Regions from separate parts of the Mycobacterium seoulense genome, predicted to be linked through region 1. Evidence: riboswitches for the same ligand, from Rfam matches in the RefSeq annotation. Region 1 holds a riboswitch; the other holds the start of a gene.

What was found. A riboswitch is a leader RNA that binds a small molecule or an ion and turns the genes downstream of it on or off. The one in region 1 is predicted to bind magnesium.
Region 2: it holds a riboswitch for magnesium, as region 1 does, so the genes downstream of both, G6N37_RS05025 (Rv1535 family protein) here and G6N37_RS20630 (hypothetical protein) in region 1, are expected to answer to the same signal.

What each region holds. Positions count from the first base shown of each region.
Region 1 covers NZ_AP022582.1:4,447,038-4,454,974, forward strand. The annotation lists gene G6N37_RS20605 (CaiB/BaiF CoA transferase family protein) at 1-75, shown strand, start outside; gene G6N37_RS20610 (thiamine pyrophosphate-binding protein) at 120-1,826, shown strand; gene G6N37_RS20615 (aldehyde dehydrogenase family protein) at 1,843-3,264, shown strand; gene G6N37_RS20620 (acyltransferase family protein) at 3,486-5,486, shown strand; gene G6N37_RS20625 (O-methyltransferase) at 5,490-6,149, opposite strand; M-box (ykoK) riboswitch at 6,274-6,528, shown strand; gene G6N37_RS20630 (hypothetical protein) at 6,800-7,009, shown strand; gene G6N37_RS20635 (NADP-dependent oxidoreductase) at 7,048-7,937, opposite strand, start outside.
Region 2 covers NZ_AP022582.1:1,054,885-1,062,821, forward strand. The annotation lists gene G6N37_RS05010 (non-ribosomal peptide synthetase) at 1-2,771, shown strand, start outside; gene G6N37_RS05015 (carboxymuconolactone decarboxylase family protein) at 2,902-3,483, shown strand; gene G6N37_RS05020 (NAD(P)H-dependent flavin oxidoreductase) at 3,516-4,637, shown strand; M-box (ykoK) riboswitch at 4,847-5,016, shown strand; gene G6N37_RS05025 (Rv1535 family protein) at 5,308-5,547, shown strand; gene ileS (isoleucine--tRNA ligase) at 5,867-7,937, shown strand, end outside.

The DNA.
Region 1 (7,937 bases):
GGCGCCCACACCCGCGAAATCCTCGACGAGCTGGGCTTGACCGTCGACATGGGTCCGGTGTCCGGTTCGGGCTAGCGCCTACTCAACGAAACGTCATGCAACTGAAGGAGTTCCCGACCATGCCCGTCCCCGTCTACAAACGCATTCTCGACCTGTTCGAGGCCGAGGGCGTGAACACGCTGTTCGGCATCCCGGACCCGAACTTCGTGCACATGTTCGCCGAGGCCGACGCTCGCGGGTGGTCGGTGGTCGCGCCGCACCACGAACTCAGCGCGGGATTCATGGCCGAGGCGGCGTCACGGATGACGGGTAAGCCCGGCCTGTGCATCGGCACGCTCGGTCCGGGCATGGCCAACATGGCCGGTGCGATCCAGTGCGCGCTCGTGGAGAACTCGCCGGTGATCTTCCTCGGCGGCCAGCGCGCCCGCATCACCGAGCGCCGGGTCCGGCGCGGACGCATCCAGTTCGTCCAGCAGGAGCCGCTTGTCGCGCCGTCCGTCAAGTACAGCGCATCCATCGAGTACGCCGACCAGACCGACGAGATCATCCACGAGGCGATCCGCCGGGCCATGTCCGGCACCCCGGGCCCGGCCTACATCGAGTACCCGTCGCACGTCATTCTCGAGGAGCTCGACGTGGCGGACCCGCTGCCGCCCAACCGGTACCGGCTCGTCAACCAGACCGCGGGTGAGCGCGAGGTGGCCGAGGCGGCGAAGCTGATCCGGGCGGCGGAGAGCCCGATCCTGTTGGTCGGGCACGGGGTGCACACCTCGCGCACCGGTGCGGCGGTCCGGGAGCTGGCCGACCTCATGGCCTGCCCGGTGATCCAGACCTCCGGCGGCACGTCGTTCATAAGCGGTCTCGAGGACCGCACCTTCGCCTACGGATTCTCGCCGGCGGCCGTCGAGGCGGTGGTGAAGTCCGATCTGTGCGTCGCGCTCGGCACGGAGCTCGGCGAACCGAGCCACTACGGCAGGACCCGCCACTGGGCCGAGAACGACGCAAAACGGAAATGGGTTCTGGTCGAACAGGATCCGATGGCCATCGGCGTCAACCGCCCCATTGACATCCCCCTGGTCGGTGACCTTCGTGGCGTGGTGCCCCAGCTGGTGGAAGCGTTGCGGGACACCCCGCGAAAGGCATCGGTCGATCTCGAACGCTGGATCAAGGCTGACGCGGCGGAGCTGGCGCAGCTCGCCGAGAACGCGCCGACGGGCCGGACCCCGGTACATCCGGCGCGGTTCGTCGTCGAGGCCACTCGGGCTTTTCCGAAGGACGGCATCATGGTCCGTGACGGCGGCGCGACCGTCATCTTCGGTTGGACCTATTCGCAGGCCAAGCCGCGCGACGTCATTTGGAACCAGAACTTCGGCCATCTCGGCACCGGCCTGCCGTACGCGGTCGGAGCGTCGGTGGCCGAGGGCGGTAAGCGCCCGGTGATGCTGCTGACCAGCGATTCAGCGTTCCTCTTCCACATCGCCGAGTTGGAAACCGCTGCGCGGCAGAAACTTCCGCTGGTGTGCGTGGTGGGTGTCGACCACCAGTGGGGCCTCGAGGTGGGCGTCTACAAACGCACCTTCGCCCAGCCGTCGCCGCAGCCCGGCGTGCACTGGAGCAAGGACGTCCGGCTCGACAAGGTCGCCGAGGGCTTCGGCTGCCACGGCGAGTACGTCGAGAAGGAGGACGAGATCGGCCCGGCGATCCAGCGGGCCTACGCTAGCGGCAAGACCGCCGTCGTGCACGTGTGCATCGACCCGAAGGCCAACTCCGAGGAGATGCCCAAGTACGACGAATTCCGCACCTGGTACGCCGAAGGCACCCAATAAGCAATAAGGAGTAGTCATGCGCGAATGCCTCAAGTTCTACATCGACGGGCGCTGGGTAGACCCGGTGCGGCCCAACACCTTCGACGTCGAGAACCCGGCGACCGAGCAGGTCTCGGGGAAGATCTCGCTCGGCTCGGCCGCCGACGTCGACGCGGCGGTCAACGCCGCCCGGCGAGCCTTCGCCGGTTGGTCGCAGAGCACCCGCGAACAGCGCCTGGATCTACTGGAGGCGATCCTCGCCGAATACGGCAGGCGTGCGGACGATCTCGCTGACGCGGTCACCGAGGAGATGGGCGCGCCGCCCTCGCTGGCCGCGGGCCCGCAGGTTCAACTGGGGCTCGGTCACCTGGTGACTGCGATCGACGTGCTGAAGAACTTCCCGTTCTCCGAACAGCACGGGGCGACCCTGATCTCCAAGGAGCCGATCGGCGTCTGCGGGCTGATCACGCCGTGGAACTGGCCGCTGAACCAGATCGCTGTCAAGGTATACCCCGCGCTGGCCACGGGCTGCACGATGATCCTGAAACCGTCTGAGGTCGCACCGTATTCGGCCTACATCTTCACCGAGATTCTGGACGCCGCGGGTGTGCCGGCGGGTGTCTACAACCTTGTCAACGGTGACGGGCCCGGCGTCGGCGTCGCGTTGGCGAGCCATCCCGACGTCGACATGGTCTCCTTCACCGGATCCACGCGCGCCGGGGTCGAGGTCGCCAAGAACGCCGCGCCGACGGTGAAGCGGGTGACACAGGAGCTCGGCGGCAAGAGCCCCAACATCGTGCTCGACGACGCGGGCTTTGCCGACAGCGTTCGCGCCGGCGTGCTCAACATGATGCCCAATTCCGGGCAGAGTTGTAACGCGCCGTCGCGCATGCTGGTCCCGAATACGCGGATGGCCGAGGCCATCGACATCGCGCGTGGGGTGGCCGAACAGGTCAAGGTGGGTAGCCCGGGCGACAAGACCGCGCTCGGACCGGTGGCGTCGAGAGCGCAATTCGAGAAGGTGCAGCGCCTGATCCAGCAGGGCGTCGATGAGGGCGCGACCGTCGTCGCCGGCGGCCCCGGCCGCCCGGCCGGGCTGAACACGGGGTACTACGTCAAGCCGACCGTCTTCGCCCATGTCACCAATGACATGACGATCGCGCGCGAGGAGATCTTCGGTCCGGTGCTGTGCATCCTCGGCTATGACGACATCGACCAGGCCGTGCAGATCGCCAACGACACCGATTACGGTCTGGCCGGCTATGTGTCGGGCGCCGACCTCGACAAGGCACGGGAGGTGGCCCGCAAGATCCGCGCGGGTTGGGTGACGATCAACCATGCGTTCGACATGAACGCGGCGTTCGGCGGCTACAAGCACAGTGGCAACGGCCGAGAGTGGAGCGAGTTCGGGTTCCACGAATACTTGGAGGTCAAGAGCACCCTGGGCTACGCGCCCTGAAAGGCCGCGCCTTGAAGCGCTTGCCCTCGCGTGTCTTCTGCTGAATCCGGCTGCGTCGCAATTAGGCTTGCTCCGATCACGAGGAGGGGCAGCGACGTATCGGCATCAACTTTGGCGCCGGGCGACAGGTCGGTCAGGGCGCGTTAACAGCGGAAACTGAACCGGGCGGGAGGCATCCCGCGCCGGCTCGTCGTGCACCGCGGCCACGTTGGGTTGCCCCCGTGCGCCGGGCCGGACGCGTGGCGATCTGGGATAAACCCGAACGGCGCAGGGGGATTCCGGCGCTCGACGGTTTGCGCGCGATTGCGGTCGCGCTGGTGCTGGTCGGCCACGGCGGCATCCCCGGGGTGGGTGGCGGATTCGTCGGCGTGGACGTCTTCTTTGTGTTGAGCGGATTCCTGATCACCTCGCTGCTGCTGGACGAGCTGGGACGCACCGGCCGCATCGAGCTGACCGGCTTCTGGATTCGCCGCGCGCGCCGGCTGTTGCCGGCGCTGGTTCTGATGGTGCTCACGGTGGCCGCGGCCCGCCAACTTCTTCCCGACCGGTCCCTCACCGGCCTGCGCGACGACGCGATCGCGGCGTTCGTGTGGATGGCGAACTGGCGCTTCGTCGCCCAGAAGACCGACTACTTCACGCAGGGCGCCCCACCCTCGCCGCTGCAGCACACCTGGTCACTCGGGGTGGAGGAGCAGTACTACTTCGTGTGGCCGGTGCTGCTGATCACGGTGACCCTGCTGTTGGCCGCGCGCGCAAGGCGCCGCCTCACCCGGGCCACCGTCGGCGGTGTCCGGTTCGCGACCTTCGTCATCGCCACGGTGGGGGTCCTGGCGTCGGCCGCGATCGCCATGGTGGTGGTGTCCGACAGCACGCGCGACCGCGTCTATTTCGGCACCGACACCCGCGCGCAGGCGCTGCTGACCGGCGCCGCGGCGGCCGCCCTGCTGGTTCGCGACTGGCCATCGCTGAACCGCGGCTGGTGCCTGATCCGAACCCGCTGGGCCCGGCGCGTCGCCCGCGTGCTGCCGCTCGCCGGCCTGGCGGGCCTCGCGGCGGCCACCCACTACGCCACCGGCAGCAGCGGCGAGTTCCGCCACGGTCTGCTCCTCGGGGTCGCGATCGCGTCCGTCGTCGTGGTGGCCCCGGTGGCCCTGGAGCAGCGCGGCGCGGTCGCCCGCGTGCTGGCTGCGCCACCCCTCGTGTGGCTCGGCACCATCTCCTACGGTGTCTATCTCTGGCACTGGCCGATCTTCTTGGTGCTCAACGGCGAACGCACCGGCTGGACCGGGCTGCCCCTATTCGCCGCCCGGTGCGGCGCGACGGTGGCGCTGGCCGCGGCATCCTGGTGGCTGATCGAGCAGCCGATCCGCCGTTGGCGGCCGGCGCGGGTACCGCTGCTGCCGTTGGCTGCGGCGACGGTGGCGAGTGCGGCCGCGGTGACGCTGCTGGTGGTTCCGGTGGGGACCGGGCCCGGCCTGCGTGAGGTCGGCCTGCCGCCGGGGGTTTCGGCGGTGGCCGCGGTGTCCCCGTCCCCGCCGGGCGGCGGACGGCCCGCGCCCCGGGATCCGCACCGGCCGTTCACCGTTTCGGTGTTCGGCGATTCGATCGGGTGGACCTGGATGCACTACCTGCCGCCGACGCCGGGGTTCGCCTTCCTCGACCACACCGTCATCGGCTGCAGCCTGGTGCGCGGCACGCCGTACCGCTACATCGGCCAAACCCTCGAGCAGCGGCCGGAGTGCGACGGCTGGCCGCTCAGATGGTCCACGCAGGTCGCCCAGGACCAACCAGACGTCGCGCTGTTGGTCATCGGCCGCTGGGAAACCGTCGACCGCGTCAACGAGGGTCAATGGACCCACATCGGTGACCCCACGTTCGACGCGTACCTGGGCGGCGAGCTGGAGCGGGCGCTGAACATCGTGAGCTCCACCGGCGTTCGAGTGGTGGTCGCCACCGTGCCGTACAGCCGCGGCGGCGAAAAACCGGACGGCCGGCTCTATCCGGAGGACCAGCCCGACCGGGTCAACCTGTGGAACACCATGCTGCGCAAGACCGTCAGCCATCATCCGAACGTGCAAATCCTGGACCTGAACAAGAAGCTCTGTCCGGACGGCGTTTACACCGCCAAGGTGGACGGCATCAAGGTGCGCAGCGACGGCGTTCACCTGACCCCCGAAGGGGTGAAGTGGTTGACACCGTGGCTCGAAGAATCCCTGCGCTGAGCCCTAATCACCGGTGCGGCAGCTGATTTCCATGCTGTCGCTATCCCGAACCTGGAAGTTGAAGCTCACGTAGCCGTTCGCTGGATCGCGCACCCGGTCGAGATACGGCTGCGTGTCCGCGGCGCTGGTGTTGTCGGCCACCACCAACGCGCCCGTGGACAGCCGGGGTTCGAGCAGCTCGAGCACCGGCAGATACAGATCCTTCCAACCGTCCAGCAAGACGAAGTCGATCGGGCCGTCCAGGTCGGCCAGCGTGGCCAGTGCGTCGCCTTCGAGGATGGTGATCACGTCGTCCAGCCCGGTCTGGGTGAACGTCTGCCGCGCGGCAGCGATCTTGGTGTCGTTGAGCTCGGTCGTCACCACCCGGCCGGAGCCGTTGTCCCGCACCGCCGATGCCAGGTGCACGGCGGAGATGCCGAACGACATCCCGAACTCGACGATCGTGGCGGGGCGGGCCGCCCGCACCAGGGCGTAGAGCAACCGGCCGGCTTCGGGCGTGACCGGGATGTAGAACTCGCTCATCGCGTCGGCGCGCTCCTGCGCGGTCATCGGCCGGTCGAAATCGCCGTGCCGCTGGCGCAACAGCGACATCTGGTTCTTCGCTTCGGTATACATGCGGTCGAGCACTGTCGCGACCCTCGGGTCTTGCAGAGTGTTGGCCATGCCGTCGAGGGTAGGCCGAGGCGGTGGGCGCCCGGCCGCGCGCACGTCGGAGGGGCCACGAGCTGCGGTAACGGTTCCGCAACGAGTTTGACGGGCCCGGGGCCGCGGTGTAGAAAGGGTTTCGCAAGCACCTCGGTAGGTGAGGCGTCTGCATGGACACAGGCCACTGACCCCGAACGTCGAGAGACGCCCCGGGTCAGGACAGCTCTTCCCGGACCCAAGGGTTGAGCCCAAGTGGCTTCCGGAACGAGAAGCGGGTCGCGACCGTCGGTTGAGAAGCGATCGCAAGCGCGGCGAAGCCGGGCGAAGCGGGTCGCGACCATCGGCTAAGTTCCGGATACGCCGTGCAGTGCCGAAGCTCCGACGAGAGGGGTGCGGTCGGCGGCACGCCGCCGGCATTCGCTTCCCTCCTGTTCAGGTGACATGTGATGACACCCGCGTGTGTCGCGGCCGTGAGGAGGTGAGGGCGAGATGAGTCCGGGCGACAGTCCCTATCCGAAATCCGTCTTGTCCCGACCCGGCTTCGGCATTGCTTCTGCCGCCTGAGCTTTCGCGGGCACTCCGGTTATTCGCGCGCGTCAACCCGCGCGCGGCCCTTCCGGCCCGAGTGCCCTGAGCTGAGCCGATCGGGCCTCCCCAAAGGAGAAATCATGGCTTTTCTTGTCACACACCGTGTTACCGGTCGGACCGGTGGGCGGGGACGTTCATGGCTGCGGTCGGCGCGGCTTTGGGCCACCAAGGTGCACGCGCGGACGACCCTCACTCCCCAGGAGCGGGCCAACCTGTACGTGTCGCGCATGCCGATCGCGATCGTCACGGCCTCGCTGGGTGGGCACCCTTCGACCGGCGAACGCCGGTGAGGGGTTCCATGTCGACGTATCCCGGCGTGGGGGGCGGCTCACTGTGAATCGTTTGGTAGCAGAACGATTTTCCCGTGGGTGTGGCGCTTCTCCAGTTCCGCGTAGGCGTCGGCCACCCGATCCAGGGGATAGGTGGCGGCCACCTCGAAATCGATGGCGCCGCTGACGACGAGGTCGGCCATCTCGGCCAGCACCTGCGGCGTCGACGCCTCGGCGCTGCCTTCCGCCTTGGCGCCGACTTCGCCGGCCTTCTGGAACGAGATGATGGTGTTGATTCGGTCAGGAGCCACACCGAGGTCGACGGCGAGCTGCATGTAGTCGGGGCCGAACAGATCGATGAACGCGTCGATTCCGGTCGGCGCCGCCTCGCGCAGCCGGTCGGCCAGCCCATCCCCATAGGGGATCGGGGTGACGCCGTGGGCGCGCAGCCAATCGGCGTTGGCCGGTCCGGCGATGCCGAGCACCCGCGCCTTCCGCAGCACCAGAAGCTGCACGACGAGGCTGCCCACCCCGCCCGCGGCCGCCGAGACGGCGACCGTCTCTCCCGGTTGCGGTGCGACCGCGCGGACGGCCGCGTACGCGGTCACGCCGACGACGTAGAGGGAACCCGCTACCTCCCAACGGAGTTCGCGGGGTTTGTGGATCAGCTGGCCGACCGGAACCGTGGCATGGGTGGCGTGGCTGGATCGGCGGAGGCTGAACCCCAAAACCTCGTCGCCCACTGAGAATTCGGTCACTTGGGGGCCCACGGCCGTCACGACGCCGGCGAGGTCGCTGCCCTCACCGGACGGAAAGGTGGCGGGAAACATCTCGTGCAGGGCCCCGCTTCGGATGGCGGCCTCGCCGGGGTTGATCCCGGCGGCGCGGATTTCGACGACCACCTCGCCGGGATCGGGGGCGGGCATATCGACGTCGGCCACGTACAACA
Region 2 (7,937 bases), 2.1 Mb from region 1:
TCGCGGCGCTGACGACCGCCGACCACCGATCGCGGCTGGACGGCTTCGAGGGCGCGGTCGTCGACGTCGACGATCCCGCCCTCGACGCCCGGTCCGGCGGTCCGCCCCCGGCGATGCCGACGGCCGACGACATCGCCTACATCATCTACACGTCCGGCACCACCGGGACGCCCAAAGGCGTTGCGGTCAGCCATCGCAACGTCACGCAGCTGTTCGCCCCCCTCGACGCGCCCCTGCCGGCGGGGGGAGTGTGGTCGCAGAGCCATTCGCTGGTCTTCGACGTGTCGGTGTGGGAGATCTTCGGTGCGCTGCTGCACGGCGGGCGGGTGCTGGTGGTGCCCGACGCGACGGCCCGCTCCCCGAAAGACCTGCACGACCTGCTGAGCGCCGAAGACGTCAGCGTGCTCACCCAGACGCCGTCCGAGGCCGGGCTGCTCGCGGTGGAGGGCTTGGACTCGGCCGCCCTGGTGGTGGCCGGTGAGGCCTGCCCGCAGGAGGTGGTGGACCGGTGGGCGCCCGGGCGGACCATGCTCAACGTCTACGGTCCGACCGAGACCACGATGTGCGTCGCGATCAGCGCGCCGCTGGTGCCCGAGTCGGGAACACCGCCGATCGGTGCGCCGGTGCCGGGGGCGGCGCTGTTCGTGCTCGACGGGTGGCTGCGGCCGGTGGCCGCCGGGGTCATCGGGGAGCTGTATGTGGCCGGAGCGGGCCTGACGTATGGGTACGTGCGCCGGGCCGGCCTGACCGCGTCGCGGTTTGTGGCGTGCCCCTTCGGGGCGCCCGGACAGCGGATGTATCGCACCGGGGATGTGGTGTGTTGGGGCCCGGACGGGCAGCTGCGGTATCTGGGCCGCGCCGACGAACAGGTGAAGATCCGCGGGCACCGCGTCGAACTCGGCGAGGTCCGCGCCGCCCTGGCCGCACTGGACGGGGTGGAGCAGGCGGCGGTGATCGCGCGCGAGGACCGCCCCGGCGACAGGCGGCTGGTGGGGTACGTCACGGGCACCGCCGACCCGGCCGCCCTGCGCGTGGCCCTGGGCGATCGGTTGCCCTCCTATATGGTCCCGGTGGCGGTGGTGACGGTGGACGCGTTGCCGTTGACGGTCAACGGCAAACTCGACACCCGGGCGTTGCCGGCACCGGAGTACAACGACGGTGACCGCTACCGCCCGCCGGCCACACCGGTCGAGCAGACCCTGGCGGACATCTACGCCCAGGTGCTGGGGGTGGAGCGGGTTGGCGTCGAGGAGTCGTTCTTCGACCTCGGCGGCGACTCGCTGTCGGCGATGCGGCTGGTCGCCGCGATCCACACCACCCTGGGCATCCATCTGCCGGTGCGCGCCGTGTTCGACGCGCCGTCCGTGCGGAACTTGAGTCAGCAATTGGATTGGCACACCGGCGATTTCGAGGGCGCGCGCGGGACCGGTCCCAGCTTCGCCGCGGTGCACGGCCGCGACGCCACCGAGGTGTACGCCAGTGATCTGACGTTGGACAAGTTCATCGATGCCGCGACGCTGAGCGCCGCGCCGTCGTTGCCGGGCCCGAGTTCGGAGGTGCGGACGGTCCTGTTGACCGGGGCGACGGGCTTTTTGGGGCGTTATCTGGTGTTGCAGTGGCTCGAGCAGCTGGAGCTGGTCGAGGGCAGGCTGATCTGCCTGGTGCGGGCGGGCTCTGATGAGGAGGCGCGCCAGCGGCTGGAGAAGACCTTCGACAGCGGTGACCCGAAGTTGTTGCGGTACTTCCAGGAGCTGGCCGCCGATCACCTCGAGGTGGTGGCCGGCGACAAGGGCGCGGCGAACCTGGGCCTGGACGAGCGGACGTGGCAGCGGTTGGCCGACACCGTCGATCTGATCGTGGATTCGGCGGCTCTGGTCAACGGCGTGCTGCCCTACAGCGAGCTGTTCGGTCCGAACGTGGCCGGCACCGCCGAACTCATCCGGGTGGCGCTGACCGCCAAACTCAAGCCCTATTCGTACGTCTCGACCGCGAACGTCGGGGACGGGGTCGACCCGGAGGCCTTCACCGAGGACGCCGACATCCGGGTCGTCAGCCCGATCCGCATCGTCGACGGCGGCTACGCCAACGGCTACGGCAACAGCAAGTGGGCCGGCGAGGTGCTGCTGCGGGAGGCCCACGACCTGTGCGGGCTGCCGGTCTCGGTGTTCCGCTGCGACATGATCCTGTCCGACACCGGCTACACGGGGCAGCTGAACCTGTCGGACATGTTCACCCGGATGGTGCTGAGCCTGGTCGCGACCGGCGTCGCGCCGCGCTCGTTCTATCAGCTGGATGCCGAGGGCAACCGGCAACGGGCGCACTTCGACGCGCTGCCGGTGGAGTTCGTGGCCGAGGCGATCACCACGCTCGGTGCCGAGGTGGTGGAGGGGTTCGAGACGTATCACGTGATGAACCCCCACGACGACGGCATCGGCATCGACGAGTACGTCGACTGGCTGATCGAGGCCGGTTACCCGATCGAGCGGGTCGACGACTTCGGGGAGTGGCTGCAACGGTTCGAGGCCGCGCTGCGCGATCTGCCGGAGCGCCAGCGGCAACACTCGGTGCTGCCGCTGTTGCAGTTGCCGAGCACCCAGCAGGTCGAACCCGGTGAGCCGGGCCGCGGTTCGCTCGCGTCGACCGACCGGTTCCGTGCGGCGGTGCGGGAGGCCAAGATCGGCCCCGACAGCGACGATCCGGACATCCCGCACGTCTCGCCGCCGGTGATCGTCAAGTACGTCACCGACCTCCAACTGCTCGGACTGCTGTAAACCTCAGAGCCGCAACGGATTTCACGCGGATCGATCGAAATACCGAGCATTCGGGCCACGTCGCAGCACAGCCTGACTAACATGGCCGGTGATCGTGACGGTGTCCCGCAAGCACACGAAAGCGCTCACCATGACAACAGCCCGCGTGCCGAAATTGCCGCTCGAGGAAGCCACCGCGGCCGCCGACGAGGCGGCGGTGCCCAACTACATGGCCGAACTGAGCATCTTCCAGGTGCTGCTCAACCACCCTTCGCTGGCGCGCGCCATCAACGACCTGCTCGCCACCATGCTCTGGCATGGTGCACTCGACGCGCGGTTGCGTGAGTTGGTGATCATGCGGATCGGCTGGCTCACCGCGTGCGACTACGAGTGGACGCAACACTGGCGGGTGGCGTCGAGGCTGGGCGTGTCGCCCGACGACCTGCTCGGCGTGCGCGACTGGCAGGCGCACCGCGGGTTCGGCCCGACCGAGCGGGCCGTGCTGGCCGCCACTGACGACGTGGTGCGCGACGGCGCGGTGAGCGACGCCAGCTGGGCGGCCTGCGAACGTGAATTGAACTGCGACACAACGGTTCTCATCGAGCTGGTCACCGCCATCGGCGCCTGGCGGATGGTCGCGTCCATCCTGCACAGCCTCCGGGTTCCGCTCGAAGAGGGCGTGTCCAGCTGGCCGCCCGACGGCCGGTCGCCGTCGGAAGCCGTCGTCGATTGACATATCAATCGGTGGCTCTTTAGCGTCGGGCAATGCGTACCAGAGTCGCCGACATGCTCGGTGTCGAGTTCCCCATCTGCGCGTTCAGCCACTGCCGCGACGTGGTGGCCGCGGTGACCAACGCGGGCGGGTTCGGCATTCTCGGCGCCGTCGCCCACAGCCCCCAACGGCTGGAAAGCGAACTCACCTGGATCGAGGAGCAGACGGGCGGCAAGCCCTACGGCGTCGACCTGCTGTTGCCGCCCAAGTACGTCGGCGCGGACGAAGGCGGCATCGACGCCACCCAGGTCCGGGCGCGGCTGCCCGAGGAGCACCGCGCGTTCGTCGACGACATCCTCGCCCGCTACGGGATCACCGCGCCGGCCCAGGAGCGTCCCTCCGCCGGCGGCCTCAACATCTCGCCCAAGGGCTACGAACCGCTGCTCGAGGTGGCCTTCGCCCACAACATCCGGCTGATCGCCAGCGCGCTCGGGCCGCCCCCGGCGGACCTCGTCGAACGCGCCCACGGCCGCGGCGTGCTGGTGGCCGCGCTGGCCGGCACCACGCGCCACGCGCAACGCCACGCGGCCGCCGGCGTCGACCTGATCGTCGCGCAGGGCACCGAGGCCGGGGGACACACCGGCGAGGTCGCCACGATGGTCCTGGTTCCCGAGGTGGTCGACGCGGTCGCTCCCGTCCCGGTGCTGGCCGCGGGCGGCATCGCCCGCGGCCGCCAGATCGCGGCGGCCCTGGCCCTGGGCGCCGAAGGCGTGTGGTGCGGTTCGGTCTGGCTGACCACCGAAGAAGCCGAGACACCGCCGGTGGTCAAGGACAAGTTCCTGGCCGCCACCTCCTCGGACACGGTGCGGTCGCGGTCGATGACGGGCAAGCCGGCGCGGATGCTGCGCACGGCCTGGACCGACGAATGGGAGCGGCCGGAGAAGCCCGACCCACTCGGTATGCCGTTGCAAACCGCCCTGGTCACCGAGCCGCAGGTGCGCATCAACCAGGCGGCCGCGCACCCGGGGGCCAAGGCCCGCGAGCTGGCCACCTACTTCGTCGGCCAGGTGGTGGGCTCGCTCGACCGGGTTCGCCCCGCGCGCGCGGTGGTGCTCGACATGGTGGAGGAATTCATCGACACCATCGGGCGGCTCGACGGCCTCGTCGAGAAGTAACGGGTGTTCTCCCGCGGGGGCCGAACGGCCCGCAGCGGTTCGGCAAACACGAGATGAACAGTCCACGCCAGCCGCGCGTGGTCATACGCCCAGCTCATGGCCCATACCTGGGTGGATCCTGTGTGCCCGCCCCGGGAAACCGTAAAGATTCAGGAACATCGCCTCGAGGAGTTTGACCCCGTCGGACCCGTCGTGCATTATCGGTCGGGTATGCACCTCGTTAGGTGAGGCGTCTACACGAATACAGGCCACTGACCCCGAACGTCGAAAGACGCCCCGGGTCAGGACAGCTCCTCCCGGCTTAAGGGTTGAGCCCAGGTGGCTTCCGGAATACCGGACACGTCGTGTGGTGCCGAAGCTCTGACGAGAGGGGTGCGGATCTCCGACGGTCGTCGGTTTTTCTGCTCCTCATGCTGCGCGCAGATCGCGTGCGGGACCCCGCACGTGTCGTGACCGCGAGGAGGTGAGGGACACATGAGTTCCAGCGACAGTCCGGATCGAAGTCCGAGCTCCGTCTCGTCCCGATCCCGTCTCCGGCACGACGTTCTCAGCTGAGTCGTTGCAACGCCACGTGGCTTATCGGCCAGGCGTTCTCCGGATCGGAACCGCGACGGGACTTCGACACGTCAGTCCAGTTAGTCCCGGTAGGAACCCCGCGTAGGAGATCATCATGACCACAGCTCTGTACGACGAAGTGGTGACCGTAGCGCCCGCCCGCACGTTGAGGGTGGTGCGCGACGTCGAGACCACCGCGGCCCCGGTGGCCAAGAAGGCCGCCCGCCCGGCCGGCAAGCAGCCCGTCTTCGCCGGCGACCCGCTGGTGGAGGGCGCCACCCGCTTGCTGAGCATTCCGCTGCGCCACCTGTACGCCGCGCTGCTGCGGGTTGGTGTGCTCGAAGTTCTGGCCTGATCCGATGGGCAGCGACCAACCACGGCTCCAAGGGGCTACCCGGCCGCAGGTGTGACCTGAGGCCAGGTAGCCCCTTGGAGTGCTTCGCCTGAGTAGAATCGAGCCACTGGCGTTGATCCGGCATCACCGGGGAGCCTTCGGAAGAACAGCCGGCTTCTTTCTCTGGCCAGCTCAGTAGAACCGAACGGGTGGGCCCGTCACAGCCTCCAAGGAGCGGTCACGCGACAGCGTGGCAAGCGGGGTGGTACCGCGGCGCTCGCGCAGGCAGCGCGTCGTCGTCCCCGGCCTGACCATAGGCACGCAGGAGACGACGCGCACCGTGACCGAAAACGCTGACGCCAGGGCTTATCCCAAACTGGCGAGCGGAGCACCCGATTTTCCGGCCCTCGAACTCGAGGTCCTCGACTACTGGGCCCGTGACGACACCTTCCGGGCCAGCATCGCCCGCCGCGACGGCGCCGAAGAATACGTCTTCTACGACGGACCGCCGTTCGCCAACGGGCTGCCGCACTACGGGCACCTGCTGACCGGCTACGTGAAGGACATCGTCCCGCGGTACCGCACCATGCGCGGCTACAAGGTCGAGCGCCGTTTCGGCTGGGACACCCACGGGCTGCCCGCCGAACTCGAGGTCGAGCGGCAGCTCGGCATCACCGACAAGTCGCAGATCGACGACATGGGCATCGCCGCGTTCAACGAGGCCTGCCGCGAATCGGTGCTGCGCTACACCGACGAGTGGCAGGCGTATGTCACGCGCCAGGCCCGCTGGGTCGACTTCGACAACGACTACAAGACGCTCGACCTGTCCTACATGGAGTCGGTGATCTGGGCGTTCAAGCAGCTCTGGGACAAGGGTCTGGCCTACGAGGGCTACCGCGTCCTGCCGTACTGCTGGCGCGACGAAACCCCGCTGTCCAACCACGAATTGCGGATGGACGACGACGTCTACCAGAGCCGCCAAGACCCCGCGCTGACGGTGGGATTCAAGGTGGTCGGGGGCGCGCTGGACGGCGCGCACCTGCTGGTGTGGACGACGACGCCGTGGACCCTGCCGTCGAACCTGGCCGTCGCGGTCAACCCGGAGGTCACCTACGTCGAGGTCCGGGCCGGCGAGCACCGTTTCGTGCTGGCCGAGGCCCGGTTGGCCGCCTACGCCCGCGAGTTGGGTGACGAACCCGAAGTGCTGGGCACCTACCGCGGGGCCGATCTTCTGGGCACGCGCTACCTGCCGCCCTTCCCGTATTTCATGGACAGCCCCAAGGCTTTTCAGGTGCTGCCGGGGGAGTTCGTCACGACCGAGGACGGCACCGGCATCGTGCACATGGCGCCGGCCTACGGCGAGGACGACATGGCCACCACCGACAAGGTGGGCATCGTGCCGGTCACCCCGGTCGATTCCAAGGGGCGTTTCGACGCGACGGTGCCGGATTACCAGGGGCAGCACGTCTTCGACGCCAACCCGCACATCATCCGCGACCTGAAGAACGGCGGCGGCCCGGCTGCGGCCAACGGTGCGGTGCTGCTGCGCCACGAGACCTACGAGCACCCCTACCCGCACTGCTGGAGGTGCCGCAATCCGCTGATCTACCGGGCGGTGTCGTCGTGGTTCGTCGCGGTCACCGCCTTCCGCGACCGCATGGTGGAGCTCAACCAGCAGATCACCTGGTACCCCGAACACGTCAAGGACGGCCAGTTCGGCAAGTGGCTGCAGGGCGCGCGTGACTGGTCGATCTCGCGAAACCGCTACTGGGGCAGCCCGATTCCGGTGTGGAAGTCCGACGACCCGGCCTACCCGCGCATCGACGTCTACGGCAGCCTCGACGAGCTGGAGCGCGACTTCGGGGTGCGGCCGACCAACCTGCACCGGCCCTACATCGACGAACTCACCCGCCCCAATCCCGACGACCCGACCGGCCGCAGCACCATGCGGCGCATCCCCGACGTGCTCGACGTGTGGTTCGACTCGGGCTCCATGCCGTACGCGCAGGTGCACTACCCGTTCGAGAATGGTGAGTGGTTCGACACCCACTATCCCGGCGACTTCATCGTCGAGTACATCGGCCAGACCCGCGGCTGGTTCTACACCCTGCACGTGCTGGCCACCGCGCTGTTCGACCGCCCGGCCTTCAAAACCTGTGTCGCACACGGGATTGTGCTGGGCTCGGACGGGCAAAAGATGAGCAAATCGCTGCGCAACTACCCCGACGTCTCGGAGGTCTTCGACCGCGACGGCTCCGACGCCATGCGGTGGTTCTTGATGGCGTCGCCGATCCTGCGGGGCGGCAACCTGATCGTCACCGAGCAGGGCATCCGCGAGGGCGTGCGCCAGGTCCTGCTGCCGTTGTGGAACGCCTACAGCTTCCTGGCCCTCTACGCGCCCAAAGTCGGCT